4 regions of the Xenorhabdus siamensis genome follow, and region 3 is predicted to be linked to each of the others. Evidence: predicted binding sites of a transcription regulator. Region 3 holds the regulator's gene; each other region holds the start of a gene.
The links. Region 3 encodes LexA, which represses DNA repair genes until DNA is damaged. Its sites were predicted from a motif close to TNCTGTATGTACATACAGNA; they were not measured.

Region 1 (8,457 bases), on a different contig from region 3:
TAGCACTCAACAGATAACCGCTATCGTCGAATTAAAAGCAGAATACAGAATATCCCCAACCACGCTACTACGGGAAATTAATTATTATAACCGAAAAAAACAATGGCCATTAATAGATAATATTGTGTATGAATCTGCCAATAAATACCTAGGCGTAACAGGAAAAAAACTCAAGAGAAAAATTAGAGATTGTATTCCTGAGAATGATTTAGTCATCCTTAAAGAAGGAAATTAAGATGAATAAAACATGTTTAATTACAGGAGCTAACAAAGGTATTGGGTTTAAAATAGCCGAAAAATTAGGTGAGCGAGGCCACCGGGTCATACTTTCAGGTCGTAATATATCAGCTCTTGAAAAAAGTGTTTTACAATTAACCCAACTGGGAATTACTGCCGAGCTATTACATTTGGATGTTACGGACCAAGAATCTATAAAATCGGCTGCAAATTTAATGCTTAGTAATAATATAACTATTGATGTGCTTATCAATAATGCAGGAATCTTTTTGGATTCAATTCAAAAACCCAGTGAAACATCTCTGGATAGTATTCATAAAACTCTAGAGGTCAATTTGATCGGTCCCTGGCTTGTCACTCAGGCATTTTTACCTTTACTCCAACGCTCAAAAGAAGCCAGGCTGATTTTTATATCTACTGATCTTGCTGCCTTATCTCAAGCAGCCGATCCCCATTCAAAGTACAACAAGGTTGAAGGTTCGGCCTATCGCACCTCTAAAGCAGCCTTAAACATGCTTGCTTTACAATGGGCCAAAGAGCTGCGCGATTCGAATATCTCTGTCAGTGTATGTAGCCCAGGTTGGTGCAGAACCACTCTAGACAGTCAAATTGATTCACGACAAGCCCCTAATTCTGCTGCTGACGGTGCTGATACCGCTGTTTGGCTCGCTTTAGATAAAGACAGAACACAACATGGGCATTTCTATGCATCTCGTCAACCTATCAATTGGTAACTTTATAAAATAAACAATATTGAGGATAATATCATGACAAAAAAAGAAAATATTAATATCTCTGATCACCAAGCTGAAACAACTCTTTATATAGATACATTAATTTACCAAGGAAGGGGGGCACAAAAAGAGATTGAAAAATGCTCAGATGAAGAGATTGATAATGTTCTGCACGATTTAGCTAAAATCTTTTCCTCCCGCTGTCGTCAATGGGCCGAAAAAGAGCTTGCTGTAACACATATCGGCAATGCTGATGATAAAGAACACAAATTAGCATTAGTCGTTAATCAAGTATTTAAAGGATTATATGGCACCAAAACCTACGGTCGCCTTGATGGCAGCCAAAGACTCATTGAATATGCCAGTCCGGTAGGATTGATATTTGCTGTTGTTCCATTAACCAATCCAATTCCAAATTCACTTTTCAAAATCATGCTTTCTCTCAAAACTCGCAATGCTATCATTTTCAGCTATCCTTCCAAAACAGATAAATTAGCAAGTGAATTTATTCAGTTAGTACAACAGACTATTGTTTCCCATGGTTTGCCGATTTCATTGATTCAGGTTTGTACACCGCCAAGTCACGATAAAACTCATATGTTAATGCAGCACCCTGGTGTAGATATGATCCTTGCTACAGGGGGGAAAACAATAGTCCATGCAGCTTACAGTTCAGGTAAGCCAGCATTTGGTGTGGGGCCTGGCAATGTTCCGGTTTATATTGGGCGATCCGCTAATATCAAAAAAGCTGCTGCCAATATTGTTAAGGGAAAAATGTATGATAATGGTATTGTTTGTGGCTCAGAAAGTAATCTTATAACACATCCTGCCTGTAGAAATGACCTGATCATAGCTTTAGAGGCAGATGGTGCAGCTATCTTGACCGCCAGTGAAATTGAACAAGCTATTCAAATGTTATTTAACCAAGAGACCCAATATCTGAAGCGGGAAAATATTGGTCTTTATGCCGCATCATTGGCAGAAAAAGCTCATATATCGCGCAATTATCCAATTAAATTGCTTATTATACCGGCTGAATTAGGGAGATATGATTTTCTCAGCAATGAAAAAATGGCACCAATATTAACGTTATATACTGCCAATGAAGAAAATGGTATTGACCTCTCTTATTCGTTAATTTGTAAAGAAGGTGCTGGTCATACAGCCGTAATACATAGTGAAGATCCCGATGAGATTCATCAATTCTCGCTCGCTATGCCTGCCGGGAGGATTTTGGTGAATACTGCGGCAACACATGGCATGCTTGGAGAAACAACTGAGCTCCCTATATCATTTATGCAAGGTAGCGGAACTTTTGGCAGCAACCATACGACTGATCCGATCATCTGGAAACACTTAGTCAACATTAAACGTGTTGCGTATGGCTTACAATGATGTATCTGAATTTTTCAAATTTAAATAATTTGGGAAGAAAATAAATGAAAATACAGTGTATTGGTGCAGGCCCTGCCGGATTAGTGTTTGCCATTCTTACAAAAATGCATAATCACCATCATGAAATTGTTATATATGAACGTCACTTACCAAACGTTACAACCGGGTGGGGGCTTACACTTTCTGAATCAATTTTACAACAATTAGCCAAAATTGATCCTATTATTGTTGAACAACTCAGGTCTCATGTTTTAACGTTAAATCATATTGATATTCACATTAGAGGAAAGATAATCCGCTCATCCAAGCAACAACTTCTTGCGATCAGTCGATTAAGTATGGTCAATATTCTGAGAAAAAGAGCACAGGATATTGGTATCAGAATAAATTATAATATTTCATTAAAATATGAAGATCTTATTAAGCTCTCCGCTGATCTGACGGTTATAAGTGACGGTTCCAACAGTAAAATAAGAAATCAGTTAGAAAATAAATTTAATACAGTACTTCATGAAGGAAATAATTTATATTTATGGTTAGGGACTTCACAACTTTTTAATAATACCTTTAATTTTATTTTCGAACAAACAGAAACAGGTTGGTTTTGGGCGCATTGTTTCAAGTTTGAGAAAAATTGTTCTACGTTTATTGTTGAATGTTCACATGAAACTTGGATAAAAACAGGATTTTTATATATGGATAAAAAGCAAACAATAAATTTTTTGGAAAAAACTTTTTACCGACATTTACATGGCCATCCATTAAAATTCAATGATATATTTAGAAAAAAAATCTATTGGCGTCGTTTTGTTTCTCCCGTAAGCAAAATTTGGTATTACGATAAAAAAGTTTTGCTAGGAAATGTTGCTCATTCTACACATTTTTCTATCGGCTCAGGAACAAAGTTAGCAATAGGAGATGCAATTGCACTAGCGGAAAATCTAAGGTCATGCAATAGATTAGATCTAACCAACCTTGCACATTACCAACAGTGCCGGCAAAATGAATCATTAAATTTACATATAGCAGCAAAAAACTCTCAATCTTGGTTTGAAAATGTTGATTCATTAATTTCAAATGATTTTTTACAATTTTCTATCTCTTTACTTTTGAGAAGTGGTAGAATTTCACAAGATGATCTTTCTATAAATCTGTTACAATAATATATAAAGAGAATGTATTTTATATTTTCATTTTATAAAATAGTAAACAGAGGTTATAATGAATTACGCAAAAATATCCCCTAAGATAATAAACCCACTGTATAAAAGTTATGATGAAATACAGAAAACTGAATTAGATCACTCGCTTATTCTTTTAGTTGAAATGCGAACCTCACAAATTAATGGTTGTGCCTACTGTTGTAGGCTCCATGCAGAAATGGGGCGTAAGCTAGGTATAAAAGAGGAAAAGTTCGATAAGTTACCAGGCTGGTTTAATTCCAATATCTATAGTCCGAAAGAAATATTGGCATTAGAATGGTGTGAAGCGCTAACAACAAGCATTAGGAAAAAAAATCTTGACCCTATCAGAGAACGTTTAGAAGAGGTTTTTTCAGAAAAAGAAATTGTTGATCTGACTGCTGCTATATCAGTCATGAATGCCTTGAATAGAATGGCAGTAAGCATTGGAGATAATGGGTAGTAAATTTCCATTATTTGCAACTTAGTTGATGTGTTAAACAATATATTCTATGAATATTATTTTCATAAGACATGATAGTTTCACGACTAAAGGAAATCCTATGTTAAGTGGAAATCAATTAAGATATGCAATGTTAATCGCACGTTACTCACTTTCTATTGCATTTCTAGTCGCAGTTGCTGACAGACTGGGTTTTCATGGTGGATATGGTGAAGAGCAAATTACATGGGGTAACTTCACTGTATTTCTTGACGTTGTTAAACGTTTAAACCCTTGGGCACCTGATTTTATGATCCCTATTTTGGGCTGGGGAGTTACTCTTCTGGAAATCATTTTACCAATATGCTTAATGGTAGGTTTTAAAATCAAAGAAAGTGCATTGATAAGTGCAATCCTGCTATTAATTTTTGCTATCGCAATGGCAACAACCGGCTTATTAAAAAGTGTGTTTGACTATAGTGTTTTATCTGCGTTTTCTTGTGCCCTTCTACTCTATTTTTTTGAAAAATTAAAAATGGGTGAAGATAAAATTATCTAAATTAATAGATCAAATAGTGATAATAACTAAATGGTACTGCATTGTGTAATACAGTACCAAAATTACTTTAATTATATTTAGATTTGGTGAGATTACATAATAAGTACAACATTGTTAATCTGGTAGTAAACGTGCTTATATTTCCTTAATAATTCATTCGGTGTTTTAGCGTGCTGTGTTTTTATGGAGTAATCATTTAAGCGGTTTACAATAAAATTTATTTTTTGATCAGTTAATTCATTAAAATCAGTTCTCTTTGGAAAATATTGCCTGATTTATTCTGATTTCTCTTCATCTCCCGACTGATGGCAGGTGTGAATTTCGATTGAATGACGCGGAAATGAAAAGATGTGAACAACCTGCTTTTTTTAAACTGGGGAAATGGTATCTTTCTGTTTCAGTCAGTTGTGTATAGGACATAGTGTATTTCCCTGTGGTAGAAAAGATGCTTGTTATAGCAACTAACCGCTCTTTTGAAAAATAGCACTTATTAGTTTGTCGAATCCGCAAGGTATAACTTTATGACTACTAAACAAAGAGAAAAAAATATATCTAATGCCAAGTATTTTATGCATGAAGTTTGGGTTCTAAAAAATCCCACAGATAAATCAATAAAAATGATGGATAATGATACAATTATTGAAAGTCCTACCGGAACTTCAGTTGGCATTGATTCTTTTATAACACTATTGAAAATTTGGTACAGGGCTTTTCCTTATTTAGTATACAGAGAAAATAATATCAGCGCTCACAATAGAGATATTATTATTGATTGGGAAATTGAAGGAGAACATCTTGGTGAGTTTTATTCAATTTCTGCAACCGGAAAAAAGGTTAATTATCGTGGAACAACAAAAATTGTTTTCAATGATGAGAAAATTATCCATTATCACACAAAGACTGATATAAAAAATATTATTTTACAATTGACAAGTTCATCATATTCTCCAGTTTTTGATATAAAAAATATTGAGGTATATAATTTAATCAATCAAATATTAGGACATCAATTGTCTTATCGGCAAATAGAGTGCCTTGCCCTTTCTACGTTAAATACGTCTATCAAAGATATTGCAAGGTTATTATCTATAGAAAACAGTACCGTACAGACTCACTTAAAAAGAGCGTTCGAAGTCATTGGTATTAGTAATAAAAAAATGCTTATGGAGTTCATTATTAAGTGTCATGCGATTGAAATTATGGTTAGAGTTGGATTGCTTATAATAATTCGCATAAGAAAGAATAAATATTTTAAATTAAACTACTCAATAATAATTTAATCTGAACTAAGCAATTGTGACAGACATTTGATAAAAATATGATCTCCAGCCACCGTTAATGTTTCACGTCGGTCATGATTCGAACCAGGGCAAACGGGTCTAATTTATACTGCTGAAAATCCCATAGTAAGAACTTTCAGCATATAGTCATTATCCCAGGTGACTTTCTGATGCTTGATTTTCAGGTTATGTAAATGGTTAGATTACTCATTAAACGTAGTTTTCACGCTCAATAGACGTCCCTATCACTTTATCGTGCATTTCTTCTCATCGATCCCGGCACAGAAGTGATTGCTCACGTTTTTTGACCCGCAAAACCTTATCTTTTTCAAAATCGATAGAAATGCATGTGATAAAAATGGTTAAAAAAAGTAGCGCGTTATGATTTTTAACTGTATATATATACAGTTATTTGTCGTGGAGAGATAAGATGCGCAAGATTATTCATATTGATATGGACTGCTTTTTTGCTGCTATTGAAATGCGGGATAACCCATCACTTCGCGATATTCCTATTGCTGTTGGTGGTAGTGCTGACAGGCGAGGTGTTATCAGTACAGCGAATTATCCTGCCCGCCGTTTCGGCATACACAGCGCTATGTCTACCTCAATGGCTTTGAAACTTTGTCCTCAATTGAAAGTGATTTCAGGACGAATGGCGTTCTATAAAGAAGTTTCTCAACGTATCCGCCAGATTTTTTCTCGTTATACCGAATTGATTGAACCGCTTTCTCTGGATGAGGCTTATCTGGATGTAACGGATTGCCAATATTGTTATGGTTCCGCGACGCTAATTGCTAAAGAGATTCGTCAGGTCATTTTTGAGGAGTTGCAATTAACTGCTTCGGCAGGTGTTGCACCCGTTAAATTTCTGGCCAAAATTGCATCAGATATCAATAAACCCAATGGTCAGTATGTGATTGCTCCTGAACAAGTTGAAGAGTTTGTGAAATCTTTACCATTACACAAAATTCCCGGTGTGGGAAAAGTAACGGCTAATCGATTATCAGGTCTGGGCTTGGAAACCTGTGTGGATGTGCAACGCTATGACAAGTTAGAGTTAATAAAAAAATTAGGGAAATTTGGCTTAGCACTTTGGCAGCGTTGTCATGGTATTGATGAGCGCTTAATCAAGCCTGAGCGCTTACGTAAATCTGTTGGTGTCGAAAAAACACTGGCGCAGGATATTCATGATTGGCGTGATTGTGCCGAATTGATTGAACAACTTTACCCTGAACTGGAAAAGCGGTTGGGAAAGGTTAAGCCTGATCTCCGTATTGCTCGTCAGGGCATTAAATTAAAATTTGATGATTTTCAACTGACGACACAGGAACATGTTCATCCTCTATTAGATAAACAGGATCTGCTTCGGATCGCCAGACAGGCTTGGGAAATTCGCAGAGAAGGCCGGGGCGTCCGGTTAGTTGGTCTGCACGTGACATTACAGAATCCACAACTGGAACGACAGTTATTGTTGGAATGGTAATACCGCTTGTTATAGGGAAAGCGTGTAAGAAAGAATATTCCCCCTGCTTGTGAGCAGGGGGGATGCCGACATTACTCTTTCACCGGAATTGATTTCAGAATGGCAGTCAACAATTGCCAATATTGACCAACACTCTTAATGTGAACCCTTTCATCAGGTGAATGTGCGCCACGAATGGTTGGGCCAATGGAGACCATATCCATATCTGGATACGGTTTTTTAAACAACCCACATTCCAAACCTGCGTGGATCACCATAATATTCGGCATGTTGTCGAACAATTGGTGATAAGTTTCGCGGACTAAATGCATAACCGGAGAATTGGCATCCGGCTGCCAGCCAGGATAATCACCACTTGCTGTTGTTTCTGCGCCGGCCAGTTTTGCCAGAGAATTCAGCATCCCGGCAACATAGGCTTTACCACTTTCAATTAATGAACGGATCAGACAGATAATTTCCACTCTGTCTGCTTCCATATTAACAACGCCTACATTCAGGGATGTTTCTACAACACCTTTAGCGACATCGCTCATACGGATAACACCGTTAGGCATGGTGTTTAACATAGAGATAAAACGAGACTGGCAGTCTGCTGTCAATGCTGGTGATGAAGTTTCAATTTCGTCCAATAAGAGAGTCAAATTTGTGTCAGCAACCGCATATTCATTTTTCAATGTTTCCAAATAATCATCTTTTAATTGATGTAGCTTTTGGCGCTGCTCTGCTGGCACGGCAATGATAGTAGAGCTTTCACGAGGAATAGCATTACGCAGTGTTCCTCCCTGAAAATGAATCAATTTCAGGCCAAGTTCTTCTGTATGTGTAGCGAGAAAACGAGCCAGTAATTTGTTAGCGTTACCTAATCCTAAGTGGATATCACCACCGGAATGACCACCTTTCAAGCCTTTCAGCGTTAGTTGCAGAGTTTGATAGTTTGCTGGCAGAGACTCGCGGGAGAGTGTTATCGTTGAGACAAAATCAATACCACCTGCACAACCCATATAGATTTCGCCTTCTTCTTCTGAATCAGTATTTATCAGAATATCAGCTTGCAACCAGCCGGGTTGAAGGCCGAATGCACCATCCATACCTGCTTCTTCAGTCATGGTCAGTAAAACTTCCAGCGGGCCGTGTTTGACAGAT
Region 2 (8,457 bases), on a different contig from region 3:
CATGGTTAAAGCCATGTGGGTAAGTGCTATTGTCGGTGCTGTCTGTGCTTTTTTATCAGCCTATTTAATGTTGAAAGGTTGGTCGTTGATGGGGGATGCTCTCTCCCATTCTGTTGTACCCGGTGTTGCCGGTGCATATGCTCTTGGTTTACCTTATGCCGGAGGTGCTTTTTTTACCGGGATGCTTGCTGCATTATCAATGACACTGGTCCGTCACATCACACGATTACGTGAAGATGCAGTGATCGGTTTTATCTTTTCCACTTTTTTTGCCGCTGGGTTATTAATCGTTTCTTTAAACCCGACTTCTGTCAATGTGCAAACGATTATTCTCGGCAATATTCTGGGTATTGCTGATGAAGATGTTTTACAAGTAGAAATTATTATTGCTGTATCCTTCGTGATCCTGATGCTGCTCTGGAAAGATCTGCTGGTCGTTTTCTTTGATGAAGTCCATGCCCGATCTATCGGTTTATCACCACTACGCCTGAAAATTATTTTCTTTACCTTATTAAGTGCCTGTACTGTTGCTGCCTTACAAACAGTAGGAGCCATTCTGGTTATTGCTATGGTAGTCACGCCCGGAGCAACGGCCTATTTGCTGACAGATCGTTTTAAACACCTACTCATCATTTCGGTTGCTATTGGCTCACTAACAAGTTGTGTAGGCGCTTACATAAGCTATTTTCTCAATGGTGCAACCGGTGGTGTGATTGTCACAATACAAACTCTGATTTTCTTGTTGGCTTTCTTTTTTGCACCTAAGCATGGCATGTTAGCTTCTCGCAGACGAGCCAGAAAAGAATCTCAAGCATTAACTCAAGGAGGACACCCATGAGTACACTAATTGAACTCATCACGGAACCCTTTTTGCATGATTTCATGCAACGCGCTATTTTGGCGGCTATTGTTGTGGGAACGGTCTGCGCAGTACTATCATGTTATTTAGTATTAAAAGGCTGGTCATTGATGGGAGATGCTATCTCTCACGCTGTTTTGCCGGGTATCGTTCTGGCATTTGTCGCAGGTATACCACTTGCGATCGGTGCTTTCCTGTCAGGAATATTCTGTGCATTCGCCACCGGATATCTGAAAGAGCACAGTAGGATCAAAGAAGATACCGTAATGGGTGTTGTATTTTCTGGTATGTTTGCATTTGGTTTAGTACTTTTTACCCGTATAGATACGGAACAACATCTGACTCATATTCTGTTTGGCAGTATACTCGGAATTACCGAAAGTGAATTGATTCAGACATTCTGCATTGCAGGATTCACGCTGGCAGTTGTACTGCTGAAACGCAAAGACTTTATGCTCTATTGCTTCGACCCCAATCAAGCAAAAGTGGTTGGCCTGCCAGTAAAACTGCTCCACTATGGCTTGTTGTCCCTTTTAGCTCTAACCATTGTCGCTTCATTACAGGCTGTCGGTATTATTCTGGTCATTGCTATGCTGATTTCCCCCGGCATTATTGCTTTTATTCTCTGCCGGAGTTTTGATCGAATGTTGATTGTTGCCATAATAGCATCTGTTTTATCAAGTGTTTTAGGTACAATAATCAGTTTCCATATCGATGGTGAAACAGGACCATGCATTGTTATCATTCAAGCTATTTTCTTCACATTTGCCGTTATTTATGACCAAATAAAGTTAGCTAGAAAGAAAATGCATAGAAAGTTGACCAAAGACATATTCTCTCCATCATTATGAGTCTTCAATAAAATCAAATTAAAGGGCTATATCTGGTTTAAATATAGCCCTGTCAATTGCATTTAAATTCCTTTTTAATCTGTTCAATTGTTGGTTCTGTATGTAATATGAGCATAGTAATTGTCAACTTAATGAGGTGAGTCATGTGGCAAACTGTTAGCCGTCTATTAAGTGAACATTTTGGTGAGGCAGAAATCCGCAATCAAACGGAATTATCAGGAGGTGACATTCACCGCTCGTGGTTCATTGAGTATGGTGAACAACATATCTTTGTTAAATCTAACACAAAAGAAATGTTGACTGTTTTTAAAACAGAGGCAGAACAGTTGGAATTGTTAGCTCGTAGTAAAACAACGCGCATACCTGAAGTTTACGGTGTTGGGCATGATCGTAGTCATAGTTTTCTTATACTGGAATACCTTCCTATAAAACCATTTGATGCTCACAACGCGTATTGCTTCGGCCAACAACTTGCTAAGCTGCATCAATGGAATGAACAACCGAAATTCGGTTTTGATTTTGACAATATGCTTGGTACTACAATACAGCCTAATGGGTGGCAAAAACGCTGGAATCAATTTTACGCAGAAAAGCGTATTGGCTGGCAATTGCAACTCGCAACAGACAAGGGAATGGTATTCGGGAATATCGATTCTATTGTCCAAAAAATCAGTGATAAACTGCATTCTCATCAACCTGAACCATCTTTATTACATGGCGATTTATGGCCAACAAATTGTGCATCATTAAACAACAATTGCGCCGTAGCATTTGATCCTGCATGTTATTGGGGAGATCGTGAATGCGACCTTGCTATGCTCCCTTTTTATCCTGAATTGCCTCTGCAAGTTCTTGACGGTTATCAAAGTGTTTGGCCATTACCGTCAGACTTTATTGAACGACAACCACTTTATCAACTCTATTATTTACTGAATCGCTGTAACCTTTTTGGTGGCGATAATTTTATTGCTGCACAAACCATAATCGATAATATATTATCTGAATAATCATTCTGACTATCTACAGAATAAAGGAAAATTTCTTTTTTCAAATCTAATCCAATGGTTAAAGTTATTAACTAGATTTTATTTAGTTATTATTTAATTTTTATAAAAATGCAAATAAAAATAAAGCAATCAAATAAATAATAGAAATTAATCACATCAGTTAAATTTTATTATTCTCACTTTACGAGTATTATGTCTACCCGATATCAGAGTGCTATTTTAAGCAGTTCTCCGTTCTGTTCTTGGATATATCAGTAAGCTGCGGAGTTAACTACTCTCGCAGCTATCTTATATATTACCAACCTAATAATTTCGTTAAAAAATAGGCGATTGCGCCGATAATAATGGGTGATATATAAAGAATGAATATTTGGCTGAATAATGAATGGCGTGGAAATTTGATTTTAGATTCCAACTGTTCTTTAGTTACACCGCTCTCTTTAGCTTTCTCAAAGATCATATGGTCTTCAATTTGTTCCTTAATGAATTTGAATTGGCGGTATATCCTCAAACCAGATGCACTCATTGCCAAGCCAACAAACATCAGAAAATAGATAATCAAAAAACTGACATTTGCCCCTGTGATCATCGCCATATAGTCTGGAGTTGGAGAATGCTTCCAAAAAAAATCCAAAAATGGTGTATTGAATTTGATCATTTCAGCCATCATTCTCAAAAAATCATTCAATACTGCATTAATACCCTCACCTTTAACCTCATGTTGCCATATCAGGTTAACCACTGAAACTAAAGTTGACAAAAAAGCGGGGACAAAAATAATCCAACCCAACAGCCGCTTCGCAATAGCAACATATCTTGCTTGTTGATACGTCATTAATACTCCTCATGAGCATATACCCAATAGATTTCAAATCATAACGCGACAGTCAGTGAACGAATCTCCAGAAGCATAGATAGCTATTCTAGACAAAAATCATTTAAATATTAGTGTGATATGTTAATAAATAAAAGATTTTTCTTGTTTACCCCCTATTCAACTTATACAAAACCCTCTATACTAGCGCGCACTGTATACATAAACAGCAATAGATATCAATATAACAAACAATTTAGTATAAATAATTATGACAGCAGAAGGGCATCTTCTCTTTTCGGTTGCCAGCCTTGTATTGGCTCATCAGCTAGAAATTACTCCAGAAATAGCACAGGGAGATTGGTTGCATATGCTTCCTGGTGTACTTTTGGCTTCTTTATTACCTGATATTGATCATCCACATTCAACGTTAGGCAGGTTATTCCGTTTTATTTCCATTCCCATTGCACGACTTTGTGGGCATCGTGGATTTACACATAGCCTATTGGCACTCGTTGCTGGCATTATTCTCTTTCAGACCAAAATGCCTGCTAACTGGCCGATACCAACTGACTTTTTCCATGCCATGATTGTAGGCTATATCAGCCATTTAGTTGCAGATATGCTTACGCCAGCAGGCATTCCTCTCTTATGGCCACTAAAAATGCGTTTCCGAATACCTATATTAAGGGGAAAAGAACGCAAAAAAGTGGAACGATTTATAGCCGTTTTGATTGTAGTGATTGCTATTTTCATTCCACAATACATCGACTTATCGTTTATGCACTATTTAGACAAACTACCATTCGATAAGCTACTGCTTGATAAGTTAAATATCGATAAATTACAAAATCTATATAAGTAACTGAGTTTATTTTTGATGAAACCATAACCCCATATTTTCAATGGGGTTAACTTAAAACATAAGTATTTATTTTTGATTTTTACTCGTCATTTTCATCTTCGGTGTCGCTATTTTGTTAGTTATGGACTCCTATTGTGATGTAATGGACTGAAATATATTAATTATATAACATCAGAAAACTCATATATCATCCGTAAATCCCTGCATATTGTTACGAAACCTAAACAAGGTACAAATAGATTACATAAGAACTTATAACTAATTGTACTAGATAGTGATAAACAATTATATTATATTCTTTTTAATTATAAGAAAGCTAATTCTTATATTGATACCATGCATAGTTAATAGAATATATGGTGCAACTTCTTGTTATAACCTGAAGTAAGCATATCCCATACAAAAAAATCATATTAGTCAGAATATTGGAGACTGGGGATGAATTTACCACTCATTATTAATGTGCTGATTTTCGCAGCACTGCTCGTAGTATTAGCTAAAACGAGTTCAGATCAATGGAGCCTATCCAAGAAAGTGCTTATGGCCCTGATTGTAGGCGTTTTTTTCGGATTGGCATTAAATGTGATTTATGGTGCACACAATCCTATTGTGAAAGAATCAATTAAATGGTTCAACATTGTCGGTAATGGTTACGTACAATTGTTACAGATGGTCATTATGCCGTTGGTTTTTGCCTCCATACTGAGTGCAGTTGCACGTCTGCATAAGGCGTCTTCTTTAGGCAAAATCAGCTTACTGACTATCGGTACTCTACTGCTCACTACCGCCATTTCCGCTTTAATTGCTATTGTTATCGCCAATATGTTTGGCTTGACCTCTGCTGGATTAATCCAAGGAACGCAAGAAACTGCGCGTCTGTCGGCGATTGAAGCAAACTATATTAATCGAGTATCAGATCTGAGTGTACCGCAATTAATCCTCTCTTTTATTCCTAAAAATCCATTTGCAGATCTCACAGGAGCAAGTCCAACTTCAATTATCAGTGTAGTAATTTTTGCAACATTCCTGGGAATTGCTGCATTACAAATGATAAAAGATGACCGCGAGCGTGGTGAGCGAGCGCTTATTGCTATCGATACTATGCAGGCATGGACAATGAAACTTGTCAGACTGGTTATGCGCCTCACTCCATATGGTGTAATGGCTTTAATGACTAAAGTTGTTGCCAGCTCCAATATTCACGATATCGCACAATTAGGTAATTTTGTTGTTGCTTCCTATGTCGCTTTAGCTCTCATGTTTGTTGTACACGGCGTTCTTCTGGCATTAACAGGCATTAATCCACTGAAGTTCTTCAAAAAAGCAGGCCCTGTACTGACATTTGCCTTTACCAGCCGTTCGAGCGCTGCCAGCATTCCGTTAAATGTTGAGACACAAAGCCGTCGTCTTGGTGTTCCGGAATCTATAGCCAGTTTTTCCGCTTCATTCGGAGCAACTATCGGTCAAAATGGCTGTGCCGGTATTTATCCTGCTATGTTAGCAGTAATGGTTGCTCCAACTGTTGGAGTTGATCCTCTTGACCCACTATGGATCGCAACTCTCATTGGTATCGTGACAGTCAGCTCTGCTGGTGTCGCGGGTGTGGGTGGTGGTGCTACATTTGCTGCACTTATTGTTCTACCTGCAATGGGATTACCTGTAACTTTAGTCGCCCTGTTGATCTCTGTTGAACCTCTTATTGATATGGGCCGCACAGCATTAAACGTCAACGGAGCAATGGCAGCTGGCACAATTACCAGCCAATTAATGGGTAAGACTGATAAAAAAACATTCGAACAAGATGAAGTAATATTGCGTCAATCTTAATCAAGATCAATTCATTATTCTCTTCCCTCATCTTTGTATTTCAGTACAAAGGTGAGGTTCAAAATCTTATCCTCTTCTTTTTCCTCCAACCCAACTTTCTCAGTTCAATTCCATTTTTTTCTGATAAACACCATCAAAAAAGCCGGGGTTCAGATGAACGCCGGCTTTTACTTTAATTAATTTTTTAAAGCTCTCATCTAAAAATCAGAGAAGAACGTTACTTTAAATACTCACCGCTACGCAGAGCTTCAATGCGTTTATCTAATGGAGGGTGAGATAAAAATAGCTCGCTAAAACTTTTAGATTTACCATTAATACAAAACGCCATCATGCTGCCTTCTTCCTGAGGCTCATAACTGGTTTTGAGACGTTGTAATGCAGCAATCATTTTTTCACGTCCAACAAGTTTTGCTGACCCTGCATCTGCGTGAAATTCACGGTAACGGGAGAACCACATGGTAATAATGCTTGCAAGAATACCAAATACAATCTCCAGAACCATAGAAAGGATCATATAAACAATAGGATTACCGTTACTGCTGCTTTCGCTCTCATCATCGCTGCTGGACAGGAAGCTTGCAGCCGCTTGTGCGATGATACGAGAAATAAAGATAACGAATGTGTTTACAATCCCTTGCAATAACGTCATTGTTACCATGTCACCATTAGCAATGTGGCTAATCTCATGAGCAATTACAGCTTCCGCCTCATCACGACTCATGTTATTCAGTAATCCAGTACTAACAGCAACCAAGGAAGCATTACGACGAGCTCCTGTCGCAAATGCGTTAATATCAGGTGCATCATAAATGGCAACCTGTGGCATGGTAATACCAACCTGATTAGACTGGCGACGGACGGTTTCCATCAGCCAAAATTCCATTTCGTTAGATGGCTTTTCAATAACCTGACCACCAACAGAACGTAATGCCATCCATTTCGACATTAACAAAGAAATAAATGCACCACCAAAACCAAACAATCCAGCCATTATCATGAGACCAGCTACACTACTTCGCTGAACTCCTGTGAGTGAAAGTATTATCCCAAACACTATCATAACAGCCAGGTTAGTGAGCAGGAACAAAGCAATTCGCATCATATAAATTGGCTTCCTATAATAATCAAACAGTTCAACTAAAAGTAAATCATAAGATGGGGGCTGAGCCCATATTATTCAATTTTTTTAAGATATTAAGCGACAGAATCGACGTAACTTTACAATATTATATAAGATCCAGCCAGTAATAGAAAAGCCGACTATCAAGCCGGCTTTTTATCCATAACGAAGTTTGAAATCACTTCGCCTGAGTCATTTCAGCAGGCTGATGAGACAAATCTAAAGCAATCTGTACTGATTCATCTAAATAAGGATCTGGATCTTTATAATCTTTTGGCAAATCATCAAGTGATGTAAGTGACTTCTTCCCTTCACGTTTAAAACGCTCATTAATGCGATTTAATTTAATCAACTCATATTCTTTATTTTCTTTATCTCGCTCTGCATAGTTCAATGAATAAACACCATGACGCTCTTTTAGCACCTTATAATAGGCAATATCCTGATTGATATATTTGAACTCAGGGTCATTAGTGATACGCTGATGATGCAATTTGGTCAATAGTGGTACTAACTCTGAAATTTTCTTTGAAGAAGTATAACTTGCCGGTTGAATACTATCCCACGGCAGGGCATTGTCTTCCTGACTTTCACTTATGTCAGATGGCTCTTTCCCTGTTGGCATAAGGATATCAGGTGTTACGCCTTTAAGTTGAGTACTACCACCATTCACCCGATAAAATTTCTGAATAGTATATTGTACCGAGCCAATCTCCGGCCAATCAGGACTTAGCATCTGATCATAAATGCGATTCAAAGAACGATATTGTTGAACAGTTCCTTTACCAAAAGTAGGCTCACCAACAATTAATCCACGCCCGTAATCTTGCATAGCAGCCGCAAAAATTTCAGATGCGGAAGCACTTCGGTTATCCACTAAAACAACCAAAGGCCCTTTATAATAGATTGCCTCATCAGTATCCGAATCTTCTTTAATCCGACCTGTATTATCTCTAATCTGCACAATCGGCCCCTTTGAGATAAACAAACCAGAAAGTGAGACAGCTTCTGTTAGCGCACCACCACCATTAGCACGTAAGTCAATGACAATTGCAGAAACATTTTGTTTCGCCAATTTTTGCAACTGTACTTTTACATCATTTGTCAGACCAAC
Region 3 (8,457 bases):
GCTGATCATCACAGCAAACTACTATCTAACTTTTTCGCACAAACTGAAGCACTGGCTTTTGGTAAAACTCAGGCGCAGGTAGAAGCTGAATTTGCTGCCGTCGGGAAGAGTGCACAGGAGGTGGCAAATGTTGTACCGTTTAAAGTGTTTGAAGGTAACCGCCCAACCAACTCAATTTTATTGCGTGAAATGACACCATTCAGTCTGGGTGCATTAATTGCCATGTATGAACATAAGATCTTTGTTCAGGGGGCAATTCTGAATATATTCTCATTCGATCAATGGGGAGTGGAATTGGGCAAACAATTGGCAAACCGTATTCTGCCTGAATTGCAGGGGGCAGAAGTTGTGAATAGCCATGACAGTTCTACAAATGGTCTCATTAACCGCTTTAAAAAGTGGCGTTAATCTGATTTTCTATTTTATTTAATCTTATCCCCCCAATAACACCATATATCGGGGGGATATTTTTTAAATTTCCATAATTTGCTATCAACTTTTTATTTTATTGGCCGGCAACATGCTATCCTCACATTCCACTCGTTGTGCTGTCGGAGAAATTGATGTTCTCCGCGATTGGAAAATGACATGGCAGATGACACAATATTAACTTCTACACCTATTCACTGGTTTTCGGCTGGTGAAGTCAATACTCCGGAAAATATTTTAGACTGGCTGATGGAAGTCGGTTCAATGACACATCGTTTTGAACAACATTGCCATCATGTAACAGTTGCACCATTTCGGGAATGTTTCATTACAACAGCAGATATTGGTGATGAAAGTGAGCATTTACCTGTAAGCGAAAAGTATTGGTTACGTGAAATTGTCTTATACGGAGATAATATTCCGTGGTTATTGGGGCGTACAGTAATCCCAGAGGAAACATTAACAGGGCCAGACAAAAAGCTGGTGGATGTTGGAACCGTTCCACTTGGGCGCTATCTGTTTAGTGGCAATAATCTGACACGAGATTATATTCAAATAGGTCAACAAGGACAGCGTTGGGCACGGCGCTCTTTGTTGCGTTTATCAAAGAAGCCTCTACTACTTACAGAAGTTTTTTTGCCGGCATCACCTGTATATAAAATAAATAATATGAAAAGGGAGAAATAGATTGGAGGTTAGTATGACGCGAAATAAATGGCGCGCCTATTGCCGTTTAATGCGTATCGATAAACCCATTGGCGTATTATTGTTATTATGGCCAACCTATTGGGCATTATGGATAGCAGCAAAAGGTATGCCGAACTTACATATCTTGCTGATTTTCACTCTGGGTGTCTTTTTCATGCGGGCGGCAGGATGTTGTATTAATGATTTCGCTGATAGGAAATTTGACGGGCATGTTGAACGGACAAAATTTCGTCCGCTCCCCAGTGGTGATATCAGCGAAAAAGAATGCAAAATCTTATTTGCCACTTGTGTTGATCTCTTTTGTGCTTGTATTGACACTGAATAAAATGACGATTGCTTTATCCTTTGTCGCGCTGGGATTGGCATGGATTTATCCTTTCGTTAAACGGATCAGCAACTTGCCACAAGTTGTGTTGGGTGCAGCTTATGGTTGGTCAATTCCTATGGCTTTCGCAGCAGTAAGTGAGTCCTTACCATTACAGTGTTGGTTATTATTTCTGGCGAACATAATCTGGTCTGTAATCTATGATACTCAGTATGCCATGGTGGATCGTGATGATGACCTGAAAATTGGTGTGAAATCAACAGCAGTACTGTTTGGTCGTTTTGATAAATTAATCATTGGTACTTTGCAATTCGTTATGCTGGTAATTCTCGTATCGGTTGGTTGCATAGTGAATTTAGGGGGAATGTATTACTGGACAGTATTATTGGCAGGAGCGCTCTTTATCTATCAACAAAAATTGATTTCTGACCGTCAGCGGGAGTCGTGTTTTCAGGCATTCATGAACAATAATTACGTTGGTTTTATTTTGTTCCTCGGTATTCTTTTCAGTTATGTTTTTTAAGAGAACGGGCGTTAGCACCGCCCGTTAATCTTCTCTTTTTCAGAACGATCAGCTTAAGAATAATTCTATTCAGAATGTCAAAGCGTTATTCCTGATTTTCATTTGCTGGTTTGTGGTCATTGTACTCAGGAGGCATGCTGACACTCTCAATGGTCAAACGGATCTCTGGAGACATTAATTCACTCAATACCTGATAAAGAGCATGGGCACTTATGGTGACCATGTTACCGTTATCGTGGATATAACCTTCTTCACGCAGCGTATTCACTGAGCAAGCGAAAACCGCTTTATCAAAGAATTCCGGCGCATTGATTCCATGTAACACGGATAAACGTTGCGCCAGCATCCGGCTCTCTTTCTCCAATGTACCTCGGCTGATATCGGGAGTTGCATTCAATAGAGAAAGCGTGATGGCATAGCGTTGTAATGTTTCCCGGATACCTGCTGCCAACAATTGTAATGGACGGATACGCGCAGGATTGAGTACCAGTATCTCCTGCTCTTTATTACAAACCAGGCATTGACGCGCCAGTTCATCAATCAATGTATTAACCACATCAGGCAACTCTTTCTTGCTATAGCGCATGAAAAGTTCTTGCTTAAGCAGAGGATAAATCAGTTGTACCTGCCTAAGCAGTTCACTGCGGCTGATACGGCGGTGATGCATCACAATGCTGGAAATCAAAGATGGCAGGATCAACAGATGTTGGATGTTGTTGCGATAATAGGTCATCAATACCGCATTTTCGCGAGGCAGGATAATAATATCCCCAAGACTGTCTTTTTCGACCTCAAACTTATTCATCCGTAAAGCATGATCCAACAGTTCTTCCGCTGTTTTATTCGGTACTGTGACATCATTTGCGTAAGAAGCATTGCGCAACAATTGCATATAGCAGTCTAATTGCTCAATCAACTGTTCACGAGTAAGTGCTCGCTGACGTGATGACAATAAAGCCGTGCTACATAGATTAATTGCATTTGCGGCTGCGGAGTTATTGATATTAACCATAATATTGCCAGCCAGCTTACTAACAGTTGGTGTCAACCATGCCGGGCGCTGCGCTTCTATTGGATCGATAGAATCACGCCATTCCGGAACATGCTGATTCAGATATTGTACTAATGGGATTGGTTCGCCGAAGTTCACATACCCTTGCCCCAGATTACGTAGTTTACGTAACCCGCGAACCATCTGGAAAAATCCTTCTTTTTCTTTAGTTGCGCCCCGTAACTCTTTGGCATAAGTCGCAACCTCCATCACATGTTCATAACCGATATAGATTGGCACAACGGTGATAGGGCGTGATTCTCCGCGCAGCATTGCTTGTAATGTCATCGAAAGTGTGCCGGTTTTCGGATCAAGCAGGCGGCCTGTCCTGGAACGACCTCCTTCGACAAAATATTCAACAGAATAACCACGAGAAAACAGTTCTCCCAGATATTCGCGGAAAATTGTCGAATAGAGTTTGTTGCCTTTAAAAGTGCGGCGGATAAAGAACGCACCAAGGCGGCGGAATATTGGCCCTGCTGGCCAGAAATTCAGGTTAATACCGGCTGCAATATGTGGTGGAACCAGCCCCTGATGATAAAGCACGTAAGAAAGCAGCAGATAATCCATATGGCTGCGATGACATGGAACATAGACCAGCTCATGACCATCTTGAGCCAATTGGCGGGTCCGTTCGGCATTATGGACATTGATGCCCTGATAGAGGCGATTCCACGTCCAGCTCAAAACACGGTCTGTTATGCGTACAGTTTCATAGGAGAAATCCGCTGCAATCTCTTCCAGCATATTGATAGCATTCTGTTTTGCTTTCTCTGGCGAAATTTTCTTGCTACGGGCTTCATCGGCAATGGCTTTTTCAATGGCTTTGGATGCCAGTAACTTTCTGAACAGATCCTGTCGGGCAGGTAAACGTGGCCCGACTGCTGCCAGACGTTGACGGGAATAGTGGATCCGTGCAACACGGGCAAGTTTATTGGCAATAATCGTATCCGTACCATGATCATTAGCTATACTGCGCAATGAAACAGGCGTGGAGAAACGTACGAAACTATCCCGACCGAGCCACAGGATTGCAAAAAACTTCTGGATCCCATTGAGAAGTCGCAACTGTGGTGCTGTATTTGTTTCTTGCCCTTCACGTCCTGGGGAACGTCCAAACATCACGGAAACGGGCACCATCTGAATATCCAGATTAGGATTATTGCGATGTAAGTCCAGATAAGAATGAAAAATCTTTACAGACTCATGCTTAGGCGCATAACAGCGGAACACACGTGGGCCGTCATCAATAAAAACACAACTTGGGAGCTGTGCATCATCAATATCCAAAGGGGTTAAAGGATCTGGTAGATCTTGAGCCAGACATTGTTGACGCAAGGTCAATAAGTCGGCTTTTGAATGATACGGGAGCACATACAAAATAGGCCGGGTCGTATCAAGACTCAATTCTTGAATGGGAGCCGTTGGAATAAGCTTACTTTTTACTAAAAGTTTTATCGGAAAATTCAATAACTTGTAATATATTTTACGCCAAGCTGACATAACTGCTTTAAGCCTCTTATTAGCAATGCGTCGCAAGCATACCAGAAACAGATTTTGAGATCTGTGGAAATAAGATAATAATAAGAACTAAAAGTTATATTATCTTAAAACTATTATGATTATTGAAGAAAATTTTTATGGCGAATCAATCAACAGGCTTGAGCCGTATTATTAAAGCAGTGAGGTATTCAGCAAAAGGTATTAAAGCCGCGTGGCAGAATGAGGCTGCATTTCGACAAGAGGTAATTTTAGCTGTCTTAGCGATTATTGTGGTGTTTTCCTTTGATTTTGGCCTGCTTGAGAGACTTTTTCTCATTAGCTCTGTCATATTGGTGGTTATTGTTGAAGTGCTAAATAGTGCAATTGAGGCCGTGGTTGATCGAATCGGCAGTGAATATCACGAATTGTCAGGGCGGGCAAAAGATATGGGCTCTGCCGCAGTATTTTTAGCTGTTATTTTGGCACTATCCATTTGGATAACAATCATTGGGTCGCATTTTATACGCTAAGGTGATTTATTTTTCATCAAAATTCGTTATTTAGTCGCTTTTACATTCTGATAGGTTCCCAATTCAATTTTAGCTGTATATACTCACAGTCAGACTGTATAAACAAACAGGGGGCGAAATGAAAGCATTAACTGCCAGGCAGCAACAGGTTTATGACTTGGTGCGTGACCATATTTCTCAAACGGGTATGCCACCGACACGTGCTGAGATTGCAGCACGCCTTGGTTTTCGTTCACCTAACGCAGCAGAAGAGCATTTAAAGGCACTGGCGCGTAAAGGGGTGATAGAAATTGTCGCTGGTGCTTCCAGAGGTATCCGTTTGCTGCTTGAAGAGGAAGATGAAGGTACGGGATTACCACTAATCGGTCGTGTTGCTGCTGGTGAACCACTATTGGCTCAGGAACACATCGAAAGCCATTACAAAGTGGATCCGGAATTATTTAAACCAAATGCTGATTTTCTATTGCGTGTTCGTGGTATGTCAATGAAAGATATCGGTATTATGGATGGTGATTTGCTTGCTGTGCATAAAACGCAGGATGTTCATAACGGGCAAGTTATCGTGGCTCGGATTGAAGATGAAGTCACAGTAAAACGCTTTAAACAAACAGGAAACAGAATTGAACTGATTGCTGAGAATCCTGAATTTGAGCCTATCGTTGTGGATTTACGAGAACAGAATTTTACCATTGAAGGATTGGCAGTTGGCGTTATTCGTAACGGGGATTGGTTCTGATTGTAAAAGCGGATAATTACACTTTGCCATTTTGGGCGGTCATTTTTCATTATCCCAGCGAATAAAACGTTTATCTGGGAACTTGGAAATTAATAAACTTATCAGTGATGACCGCCTAATAAAACGGACTTTAAAACTTATTCCGTACAGGAATTCATTTCATGGCAGGAAGAGCACAAGCCGTGAACTTCTATTACACTATGCCGCAGATGAAATCCTGCATCTTGTGCTAAATTTTGTATAGCTGATTCAATATCTTTAGCATCTCGTTCGGTAACAGAACCACAGTTATCGCAAAGAAACATAGCTGATGTATGACAAGGTTGTTCAAAATGATGACAAATCACATAGCTATTCGTAGATTCTATTTTGTGGACAAAACCCTGTTCCAGTAAAAACTCCAACCCTCGATAGACCGTTGGCGGTTTTGCCTGTGGCTCAGCTTCACGGAGCAGATCCAGCAAATCATAGGCACTTATTGCACCTGGTTGTGCTGAAATTAAACGCAGAATTTCAAGGCGTTGAGGTGTCAAACGAACCCCTCGCGACAGGCAGATTGCCTCAGCCCGTGTCAGTAACTTTTTTTGGTTGATAGTTTTCATTACATCCTTCACACTCAGCATATGCCAATGGTTGTAATGTTATCATGTTTTTTCAATTCATAGCTGAAATCTACTTAATGGCCATGGCCCTATCATTCTTTTTGATTATCAATTAATAAATTAGTTTTCTTGGCTTTTGGGGTAGAGACTATGATTGTTAAATTGAGTTATTTACCAAATAGCTAAGCCAGCAATAACAACACCAATTTTCTATAGAGCTATTGAAATAGACCTTTAATTATGACTTTTTAAATATGATAAATAAAAATATTTCATTATCGTATTTTAATAAAAAATAAGTACTGTTTGTTATTGTTTTAATTAACCTCAGTGCTGCTTAAGCAGCGCTAAGGTTATTTATGCAATAGATCTCCAACCGTTAAATCTTCGGTATCATTCTGTGTGGGCCATCAGATTTGACACCAACGGTGCAGCGATAACGAATAGTACCATCTGCTTGAGGGCGTTTTTCTATGGTATAGTAGGCCATTATTTACCTCTCAGTCACCAGTACACCATTTGGTGTGGTGTACTGGATGGTGTACCAATAATCTCAAAATAGCCTAAAATGCACGAAAATATACAGACACAAAAATGTAGTGAATTCACTGAAATACAAAATGGAGGCGGGAAATTCAAACCTTCCCGCTTTTCCGTAGCACCGATGTTAGATTGGACTGACCGTCATTGCCGTTATTTCCATCGCCTGCTAAGTAAAGAAGCGCTGCTTTACACAGAAATGGTTACCACAGGCGCAATTATTCATGGCAAAGGGGACTATCTGGCTTATAACGAGCAAGAGCATCCATTGGCATTGCAATTGGGGGGCAGTGAACCGCAGGCATTGGCGCACAGTGCTAAGATCGCACAAGAGCGTGGTTACGATGAAATTAATTTGAATGTCGGTTGTCCGTCTGATCGTGTACAGAATGGTCGTTTTGGTGCCTGCCTGATGGGAGAAGCTACGCTGGTAGCCGATTGTGTCAAGGCGATGCAGGACGTGGTAGATATTCCTGTCACAGTTAAAACCCGTATCGGTATTGATGAGCAGGATAGCTACGAGTTTTTGTGTGATTTTATTGATACTGTCATGAAAAACAGTGAGTGTGATCATTTTGTGATCCATGCTCGCAAAGCGTGGTTGTCTGGTTTGAGTCCAAAAGAAAACCGCGAAATTCCGCCTTTGGATTATCCACGGGTCTATCAATTGAAAAAAGATTTTCCACAACTAACAATTTCCATTAATGGTGGAATTAAGTCATTGGAAGAAGCGAAGCAGCATTTACAGCATGTTGATGGTGTGATGATTGGACGGGAGGCTTACCAAAATCCATCTATTCTGGCGAAGGTCGACCGTGAATTATTTGACCAAACCGCTCCCGTGACAGATACCGTTGAGGTGGTGAAGGCACTTTATCCTTATATCGAACAAGAATTGTCAAAAGGCACTTATTTAGGGCACATTACCCGCCATATTTTGGGTATTTTTCAGGGAATTCCCGGTGCACGTCAATGGCGTCGTCATTTGAGTGAGAATGCACATAAACCTGGTGCTGACATTATGGTTGTTGAAAAAGCATTGGAAATGGTAACAGAGCGGATGTAATCCGCTCAGGCGCTTTGTTCAAAATGGGAATCACGGTATCAACAAACTGGAACCGTGGGTTGCTCGGCTTTCCAGTATCTGGTGTGCTCTTATCGCTTCGCTTAGTGGAAACTTCTGATTTTCTCGAACATCTACATTGATTTTACCGCTGGCAATAAAATCAAACAGGATTTTGCTGGCTTCAGTCAACTCCTTATGTGTAGTGATATAACCATTAAGGGAAGGTCGGGTAAGAAATAGTGAACCTTTCTGATTGAGAAGTCCGACATTCACTCCTGTTACTGGTCCTGAAGCGTTACCGAAACTGACCATCAATCCTCTGGGGGCTAAGGAATCAAGTGAATCCAGCCACGTAGCCTGACCAACAGAATCATAAACCACATCAACTTTTTTCCCGTCAGTAAGTTCCAAAACACGTTCCACAATATTTTCACGATTATAATTGATGGTCTGCCATGCACCCGC
Region 4 (8,457 bases), on a different contig from region 3:
TGGTGTTGCATCAAATTGACCAAGGCGAATATTATCGAGTACCGTTTGTTCCGGCAGATGAGGGTTTTGTCCAACCCAACTTACTTGTTCACGCCATTTATCGAGATCAAGCTCACGCAATTCGTTTCCATTGATTTTCAATGAACCCCGGTAAGGCAGAAAACCGAGTAACACATTTATCAGTGAACTCTTTCCTGCGCCACTTTTTCCCACTAATGCAATGCGTTGATGCTTATCAATTGTAAAATTTAAAGGGCCAGCAAGACGGTGCCCATCATGTGACAGAACTTCCAATTCATTTGCTTCAATGGTCACTGATTCTTTATCTGATAAGGTTTTTCTGCCGCCATATGTGGTGTGTTTCCCATTGCTGCTTAACAAGGTGAAAAGTGATTCCGCAGCGCCCACCGCCTGGGCTTTAGCATGATAAAAAGTGCCCAAGTCACGCAGCGGTTGGAAGAATTCAGGAGCGAGGATAAGTGCGAGGAAACCGGCAAATAATGTCACGCCAAGGCCATAACTGCCAAAATGTAACTCTCCCAGATAAGAAAAACCAAAATAAACAGCGACAACCGCAATGGAAACAGCGGCAAAAAATTCCAATACCGCAGAAGATAAAAATGCCATACGTAGTACTTCCATTGTCCTGCGTCGGAAATCTTCTGTTGATTCGGTAATTTGTTTAATTTCTGCTTTTCCCCCATGGAACAAACGCAATGTTTCGAGACCACGTAAACGATCCAGAAAATGACCACTTAAGCGACCAAGTGCAACAAAATTGCGTCGGTTAGCATCAGCTGCCCCTAATCCGACCAAGGCCATGAAAATAGGGATTAATGGCGCAGTTACGAACAGAATAACACCCGCGGCCCAATTGATGGGAAAGATAGTGATCAGGATTAAGACAGGAATAGTAGCCGCAAGGGTCATTTGCGGTAAATAGCGGGAATAAAAATCCTGCATATCTTCAATTTGTTCCAGAATAATGGTCGCCCAGCTACCAGCCGGTTTGCCTTTTACCCAAACAGGTCCCAATTGGGTCAGCTTATCCAATACCATACCGCGGATTTGTTGACGCACGACTTTACCGCAGATAAACCCGATACGCTCCCGGACAGCACTGATAATGGCTCTCAGCGTGAAAGAAGCCGTCAACATGAGGAATTGGTTGATGAGATTTTCACGGGGGACATTATCCATAATAAGCGCCTGAAGAATAGAAGCGAGAAGCCAGGCCTGAGTGATAATCAATAAACCACCAATTAGCCCTAGCAGCATGGATAGACGAAGCCATCGACGGGCTGGAGCGCTTTGCTGTTTCAGCCATCGAACAAGTTCAGATTGTCTTGTTTTGTCCATAAGAATAATTTTAGATTAGCAGATGATGATACGGCATATCCAAAAAGCTGGTCATTGTATTGCCAGCTTCCGCGCACTATGGTTACCTGTAAAATAATGGTTACCTGTAAGATTATGTTACCTGTAAAAATATTACCTGTTAAAAAGCGCTATCGAAACAGCGCTTTTGGGGAAAGATCATCTTATTTAGTTGCCAGTCCGTCCAGAAAACGTTCGGCGTCCAGTGCAGCCATACAGCCCGTGCCGGCTGAAGTAATAGCTTGTCGGTAAACATGATCCATGACATCACCTGCGGCAAATATACCGGGAATGGAAGTCTGGGTAGCATTTCCATGCAGACCGGACTGAACTTTGATGTACCCGTTTTCCAGCTCAAGCTGCCCTGCAAAAATGTCGGTATTAGGACTATGACCGATGGCGATGAAAACACCTGCGACATCCAGCTCTTCAGTGTTGTCACTTTTCGTATCGCGAATACGGATACCTGTTACACCCATTTCATCACCCAAAACCTCATCTAGGGTGCGATCAGTATGCAAAATAATATTGCCGTTTTTAACCTTATCCATCAAACGGTCAATCAAGATCTTTTCTGAACGGAAAGTATCACGGCGATGGATTAGGTGAACTTCAGACGCAATATTCGCCAAATATAAAGCTTCTTCAACAGCAGTATTACCGCCACCTATGACAGCAACTTTTTGTTTACGATAGAAGAAACCATCACAAGTTGCACAGGCAGAAACACCACGTCCTTTAAATGCTTCTTCGGAAGGCAGTCCCAAATAACGAGCAGAGGCACCTGTTGCGATGATTAAGGCATCACAGGTATATTCCTGATCATCACCATATAGATGGAATGTTTTTTTTGAGAAATCAACTTTCTTAATGTGATCAGCTATAATTTCTGTCTGAAATTTTTCAGCGTGCTGGAACATACGCTCCATCAAAACAGGGCCTGTTAGCCCTTCAGGATCACCGGGCCAGTTTTCAACTTCGGTCGTGGTGGTCAATTGACCGCCTTTCTCAACCCCGGTAATGAGTACGGGATTTAGATTAGCACGGGCCGCATAAACAGCAGCAGTATAACCAGCAGGACCTGAGCCAAGAATGATGAGCTTACTGTGTTTGGCTGTACTCATGAATACCTCATTTCCATTATCGCATATTGCAGATTTAGGGATTGTAGGAGAAATAATAAGTTAAAAAAAGCGATTATCAGATAAAATATTCATGTTATTAACGATTTTACCGATAGATAGTAACTGTGATGTAATAGGAATGTAAGAAGTGAGTGCTTAACTTTTTGAATTGAACATCATTTATTCGTTTTAGGCATGAAACGAGCTATTGAAACGATTTACCGAAAATTTGTTTGGTAGGTTGTTCTGATTTTTGTTCATTTACTTTGACAATCGGCTATGCATTTGCGAAAACATCTATGTAAGAGATAATTATCTGCCTCGCTAATCAATTGTTTCTATAGAACAGACAATTTGGCGTAGATAATTTTCTCATAGAATATTAAAAATTGCCGATAAGCTGCTTTCTGAGAGACATGTGTTTTGGGAGATAACATTCTGGAAGACAGTGCTCTAGTAAGTCGTGTTTTGGTTAATCGAGTTCTGGGAAATTGTATTCTGGAAGATTACGTGCAGGCCCCAAACCTTGGTTACAGATTGAGCTTTAGCCTTTGAAGACATCTTTTCCAGCTCAACTGCTTAAAAGAGATAGGGAAAATGTTATGGGTGTAGGAATATAAAGAGAGAGCAATAAGATGATAGATAATAAGAAGCGTCCAGGAAAAGATCTTGATCGCATAGACCGTAATATCCTTAACGAATTGCAGAAAGACGGCCGTATTTCTAATGTGGAATTATCCAAACGGGTAGGATTATCACCTACGCCTTGTTTAGAACGCGTACGTCGTTTAGAGCGTCAAGGCTTTATTTCTGGTTATACTGCCTTGCTGAATCCCCATTATTTGGATGCATCATTGCTGGTGTTCGTTGAAATTACCCTAAACCGTGGAGCAGCAGATGTTTTTGAGCAGTTCAATACTGCCGTACAAAAACTGGAGGAAATTCAAGAGTGCCATTTGGTTTCAGGGGATTTTGACTACTTACTGAAAACACGTGTGCCAGACATGTCTGCGTACCGTAAATTACTAGGTGAGACCTTATTGCGTCTTCCGGGCGTTAACGATACTCGTACTTATGTAGTCATGGAAGAAGTGAAACAGAGTAACCGTTTGGTAATTAAGACTCGTTAAGCTTTTGTCTACAATGTACAGTGTATAGATGCAAAACAGGAAAAATTTAGGTACACTCCTGTTTATGCATACAGTTTCAACGCTGAGCTAACCTCAGCGTTGTTCCGTTTAATCAACAGGAAAACCTGGAGAGCCTTTCTTGAACCAGGAATATACAGAAGACAAACGTGTTAGATTAAAAAGAGTCAGCAATGGCCGTCGGCTTCTGGAAGCCGTTCTGTTGGTTATTGCTATATGTGCCGTATATTTAATGGTAGCACTTATCAGTTTTCACCCTTCCGATCCTAGCTGGTCACAAACTGCCTGGCATGAACCTGTTCATAATTTAGGTGGCAGCATTGGTGCCTGGTTGTCAGACATACTATTCTCAGCATTTGGTATTCTTGCCTATGCAGTCCCACCCTTAATGCTTTCGGGTTGTTGGAATGCTTTCCGTCAGAAAGATAGGCAAGAGTATGTGGATTTCTTCACACTGGCATTACGCGTTATTGGTGCCTTAACTCTTATTTTGACTTCATGTGGTTTGGCTGCACTCAATATTGATGATTTCGATGATTTTGCTTCAGGTGGTGTTATCGGTAGTCTGTTCAGTAACGCGATCTTGCCGTGGTTTAACATCCTTGGTGCAACTTTGGCCTTGCTTGGAACATGGGCTATCGGGTTCACATTATTTACGGGCTGGTCCTGGCTTACCATTGCAGAAAAAATCGGGGAATACACTCTGGATTCGCTCAGTTTTGTGGTTAATCGTGGTCGCACACAAACTGATTATAATGATGAGTTGGAAAAAGAAGTTTTTCCAGAGACTTCTAATGATACAAGCCATTCTAAACAAGGGGAGTCTAAAGTAGCTCCTGTTAGGGCAACTCATGTTATTCAAAACGCCATTGCTGATGATGAAGATGATGTGTTGCTGACAGTTCCGACAGTAACAGAGTTGGTGAATACCATTTCAGAACAGCCAGTTATGGAAAAGTCAGAGGAAACAATTTCACCTGGAATAGTTTCTCCTAAGTCTGAAAGTATTTCACCTGAACAGATGCAATCTACTCTGGAACAAAACAATACATCTCACCTGATTAAGCCACAAATATCCATAGTTCCAGAAGCAGTATCAGTACAAACGGAATTAGGGCAGGTTGGATCTGAACAGATTACTGGATTAGAACAAACTGAAAATAGTCAGGGGCAAGAGCCTACCCGGTATACATTTGAGCTGCCTGATGAGCACCAGCCGGGGAATGACATAGCAACACAGAGTGCTATGTCAATGTCACCGCCTTCAAAAGATAGTACTGATTTGCGGGATTCGGTAACTAGCTCTATTGCTGTTGTGAAAAATCCTCAGATGAAACAGGGAATAGGCCCTGAAATGCCAAGGCCGAATCCGGTACGAATACCGACTCGCCGTGAATTGTATGGTATTAAAGTCCCTTCTCAACGTTTGTCTGAGCATTTGCAGCGGAAAGAAAGACAGGTTGAACTCAATGCTGAAGCTGAAGAACAGAGAATGGATGAGCAGCAGCAAAATATGTTGCGTGAGCAATTTATTGCGCAACAACGTGAGCGTTATGGTTATGATTTGGAAAAAGAGGCAGAACAAGTAAAAACTGGAAATTTCACCTCTATTTATAACCAACCAACACATGATAACCAACCAATACATGGAAAAACAACAGCAGAACAATCTGTTGAGAACCGTGATGATAAAGCACCAATCAGTATTGATGAACAAGCAGAGCAGGAAGAAACGTTGCGGAAAGAATTTGAACAGCAGCAACGTCAACGTTATCAAAGCCAGCTTGCCCAGCAGTCTGAACAGCCTATTTTTGATTACTTTTCACCAAATAATAGCGTAGAAATTCCTGAGCCAGCAGAACCATTATTTACGCCTTCTGGATCTATACTACCGCAGGAGGCTATTCAGCCAGAACAAGAAAAAAATATTGTTCCGGTTTCAACAGATTCTTCTATTTTAAAAAATTCTCATCAGTTGGAAACTACGCATAATTTTGCGCAGCAACCGCAGCAACCGCAGCAACCGCAGCAACCGCAGCAACCGCAGCAACCGCAGCAACCGCAGCAACCGAGTCTGTTTCATCCATTTTTGGTACGTAATGATCAGCCATTGCCTAAGCCGACTACACCGATGCCTTCTTTAGATCTTCTGGCAGAACCTCCAGCAGAAGAAGAACCGATTGATATGTTTGCGCTGGAACAAACTTCGCGTTTAATTGAAGCTCGTCTGAATGATTATCGTGTCAAAGCGGATGTTGTTGGGTTCTCTCCAGGTCCTGTAATCACGCGTTTTGAATTGGATTTAGCGCCTGGGGTTAAAGCTTCCCGTATCTCTAATTTATCTCGTGATCTTGCTCGTTCACTTTCGGCTGTCGCAGTTCGTATTGTTGAAGTGATCCCAGGAAAACCTTATGTGGGTTTGGAATTACCGAATAGAAAACGCCAGACCGTTTATTTGCGGGAAGTGCTGGATTGTGAAAAATTCCGTAATAACCCGTCACCATTAACTATCGTTTTGGGAAAAGATATCGCTGGTCAGCCTGTTGTTGCTGATTTAGGGAAAATGCCTCATTTGTTAGTGGCAGGGACGACAGGTTCGGGAAAATCAGTCGGCGTTAATGCCATGATCCTCAGCATCTTGTATAAAGCGAAACCAGAAGATGTTCGTTTTATCATGATCGACCCGAAGATGCTTGAGTTATCTGTTTATGAAGGCATTCCGCATTTGTTGACAGAAGTGGTCACTGATATGAAAGACGCAGCCAATGCACTGCGTTGGTGTGTCAATGAAATGGAACGCCGTTATAAATTGATGTCAGCTTTAGGCGTTCGCAATATCGCGGGTTATAACGATAAGATCAAACAGGCTGAAAATATGGGCCGACCGATCCCGGATCCCTTCTGGAAGCCAGGTGACAGTATGGATGTGGAACATCCTGTACTGAAAAAAGAGCCTTATATTGTTGTTATGGTCGATGAGTTTGCCGATTTAATGATGACAGTCGGGAAAAAAGTGGAAGAGTTAATCGCGCGTTTGGCACAGAAAGCACGGGCTGCGGGGATCCACTTGGTACTGGCTACACAGCGTCCTTCTGTTGATATTATTACGGGATTGATTAAGGCCAATATTCCTACGCGAATTGCATTCACTGTTTCCAGTAAAATTGATTCCCGTACCATTCTTGATCAGGGAGGAGCGGAATCATTGCTTGGTATGGGGGATATGCTTTATTTGGCACCAAACTCTTCGATTCCTGTACGTGTCCACGGTGCTTTTGTGCGTGATCAGGAAGTCCATGAAGTTGTTAATGACTGGAAAGCGCGTGGTCGCCCTCAATACATTGATAATATTATTAAAGGGGGGGAAGATGGCGAAGGAGGATTGGGATTAGATAGTGATGAAGAGCTGGATCCTTTGTTTGATCAGGCAGTTGAATTTGTGATTGAAAAACGCCGAGTATCTATCTCAGGGGTACAACGTCAATTCCGCATTGGTTATAACCGGGCAGCTCGAATTGTAGAACAGATGGAAGCTCAGCAAATTGTCAGTGCGCCTGGTCATAATGGCAATCGTGAGGTTTTAGCACCTCCGCCACATGAACACTGAGCATCATTTTAGATTCGGCATCGGTTATTGTGATGCCGATAATATATGAATTGAAGGTATTCACACATGAAAAAACTGATGTTGATTGGTTGTCTGATGATGGGAATGAGCGTGAGTTCTGCATGGGCTGATGCTGCACAAAGTTTACAGGGACGATTGAGTCAGGTAAATAGTTTTCACGCTAACTTTACCCAGACTGTTACCAGCAGTGACGGTTCAACGATCCAAAAGGGTGAAGGGCAACTCTGGGTTAAACGTCCCAATTTGTTTAATTGGCATATGACATCACCTGATGAAAGTACTTTGATTTCTGATGGCAAAACATTGTGGTTCTACAATCCTTTTGTTGAGCAAGTAACAGCTAATTGGCTGAAAGATGCTACGGGCAATACACCATTTATGTTGATTGCTCGTAATGATCCTGCGGATTGGAAACAATACAGAGTGACACAAAATGGTAATAATTTTGAGTTGACGCCTAATAATGCCAATGGAAATCTGAAACATTTTTCAATCACAGTGACACCTGATGGTACTATTCAAAAATTCACGGCAGTTGAACAAGACGGTCAGAAAAGCGCATATCAGTTGAAAGGGCAGCAGAATACCAGCGTAGATGCGTCAAAATTCAAATTCACTTTACCAGAAGGTGTTACGCTGGATGATCAGCGCCAGTGAGGTTTAAGTGAACAATCTTTCACTCGATTTTTCACAGAATGAGTTTCAGCCACTGGCTGCAAGAATGCGGCCAGTTACGCTGGATCGTTATATTGGACAGCAACATCTATTGGCGAAGGGAAAACCTTTGCCAAGGGCGATCCGTGCAGGTCATCTTCACTCCATGATTTTGTGGGGGCCGCCGGGCACGGGGAAAACGACGCTGGCTGAAATTATCGGCTATTATGCGCAAGCGGATATTGAACGTATTTCTGCCGTGACATCCGGTATCAAAGAGATACGTGAATCTATAGAGAAAGCACGACAGAACCGCAATGCAGGGCGCAGAACAATTTTGTTTGTCGATGAAGTTCACCGATTTAACAAAAGCCAGCAAGATGCCTTTCTGCCGCACATTGAAGATGGCACCATCACATTCATTGGTGCCACGACTGAAAACCCCTCTTTTGAGCTAAATTCAGCACTGTTATCACGAGCGCGAGTCTATTTATTGAAATCTCTTTCGCCAGCAGAAATAGAACAA

Region 1: the regulator LexA is predicted to act here: its motif matches at 6,219-6,238, upstream of dinB (DNA polymerase IV).
Region 2: the regulator LexA is predicted to act here: its motif matches at 3,744-3,763, upstream of AAC852_RS06595 (metal-dependent hydrolase).
Region 4: the regulator LexA is predicted to act here: its motif matches at 3,688-3,707, upstream of AAC852_RS17410 (DNA translocase FtsK 4TM domain-containing protein).

What each region holds. Positions count from the first base shown of each region.
Region 1 is NZ_JBBMXE010000010.1:52,182-60,638, forward strand. Features, by position in the region: gene AAC852_RS10610 (class I adenylate-forming enzyme family protein) at 1-235, shown strand, start outside; gene AAC852_RS10615 (SDR family NAD(P)-dependent oxidoreductase) at 237-971, shown strand; gene AAC852_RS10620 (aldehyde dehydrogenase family protein) at 1,005-2,366, shown strand; gene AAC852_RS10625 (FAD-dependent monooxygenase) at 2,411-3,529, shown strand; gene AAC852_RS10630 (carboxymuconolactone decarboxylase family protein) at 3,588-4,010, shown strand; gene AAC852_RS10635 (MauE/DoxX family redox-associated membrane protein) at 4,111-4,548, shown strand; partial or broken gene AAC852_RS10640 (hypothetical protein) at 4,641-4,823, opposite strand; gene AAC852_RS10645 (ester cyclase) at 5,070-5,828, shown strand; gene dinB (DNA polymerase IV) at 6,259-7,314, shown strand; gene pepD (beta-Ala-His dipeptidase) at 7,386-8,457, opposite strand, start outside.
Region 2 is NZ_JBBMXE010000006.1:110,643-119,099, forward strand. Features, by position in the region: gene AAC852_RS06575 (metal ABC transporter permease) at 1-838, shown strand, start outside; gene AAC852_RS06580 (metal ABC transporter permease) at 835-1,710, shown strand; gene AAC852_RS06585 (fructosamine kinase family protein) at 1,854-2,717, shown strand; gene AAC852_RS06590 (YniB family protein) at 3,013-3,552, opposite strand; gene AAC852_RS06595 (metal-dependent hydrolase) at 3,803-4,396, shown strand; gene AAC852_RS06600 (L-cystine transporter) at 4,835-6,223, shown strand; gene htpX (protease HtpX) at 6,441-7,325, opposite strand; gene prc (carboxy terminal-processing peptidase) at 7,522-8,457, opposite strand, start outside.
Region 3 is NZ_JBBMXE010000012.1:160,474-168,930, reverse strand. Features, by position in the region: gene pgi (glucose-6-phosphate isomerase) at 1-408, shown strand, start outside; gene ubiC (chorismate lyase) at 589-1,116, shown strand; partial or broken gene ubiA (4-hydroxybenzoate octaprenyltransferase) at 1,130-1,985, shown strand; gene plsB (glycerol-3-phosphate 1-O-acyltransferase PlsB) at 2,071-4,539, opposite strand; gene AAC852_RS12915 (diacylglycerol kinase) at 4,677-5,048, shown strand; gene lexA (transcriptional repressor LexA) at 5,167-5,784, shown strand; gene zur (zinc uptake transcriptional repressor Zur) at 5,922-6,386, opposite strand; gene dusA (tRNA dihydrouridine(20/20a) synthase DusA) at 6,955-7,992, shown strand; gene AAC852_RS12895 (quinone oxidoreductase) at 8,023-8,457, opposite strand, start outside.
Region 4 is NZ_JBBMXE010000017.1:187,406-195,862, reverse strand. Features, by position in the region: partial or broken gene cydD (heme ABC transporter permease/ATP-binding protein CydD) at 1-1,359, opposite strand, end outside; gene trxB (thioredoxin-disulfide reductase) at 1,542-2,501, opposite strand; gene lrp (leucine-responsive transcriptional regulator Lrp) at 3,137-3,631, shown strand; gene AAC852_RS17410 (DNA translocase FtsK 4TM domain-containing protein) at 3,771-7,256, shown strand; gene lolA (outer membrane lipoprotein periplasmic chaperone LolA) at 7,323-7,934, shown strand; gene AAC852_RS17400 (replication-associated recombination protein A) at 7,942-8,457, shown strand, end outside.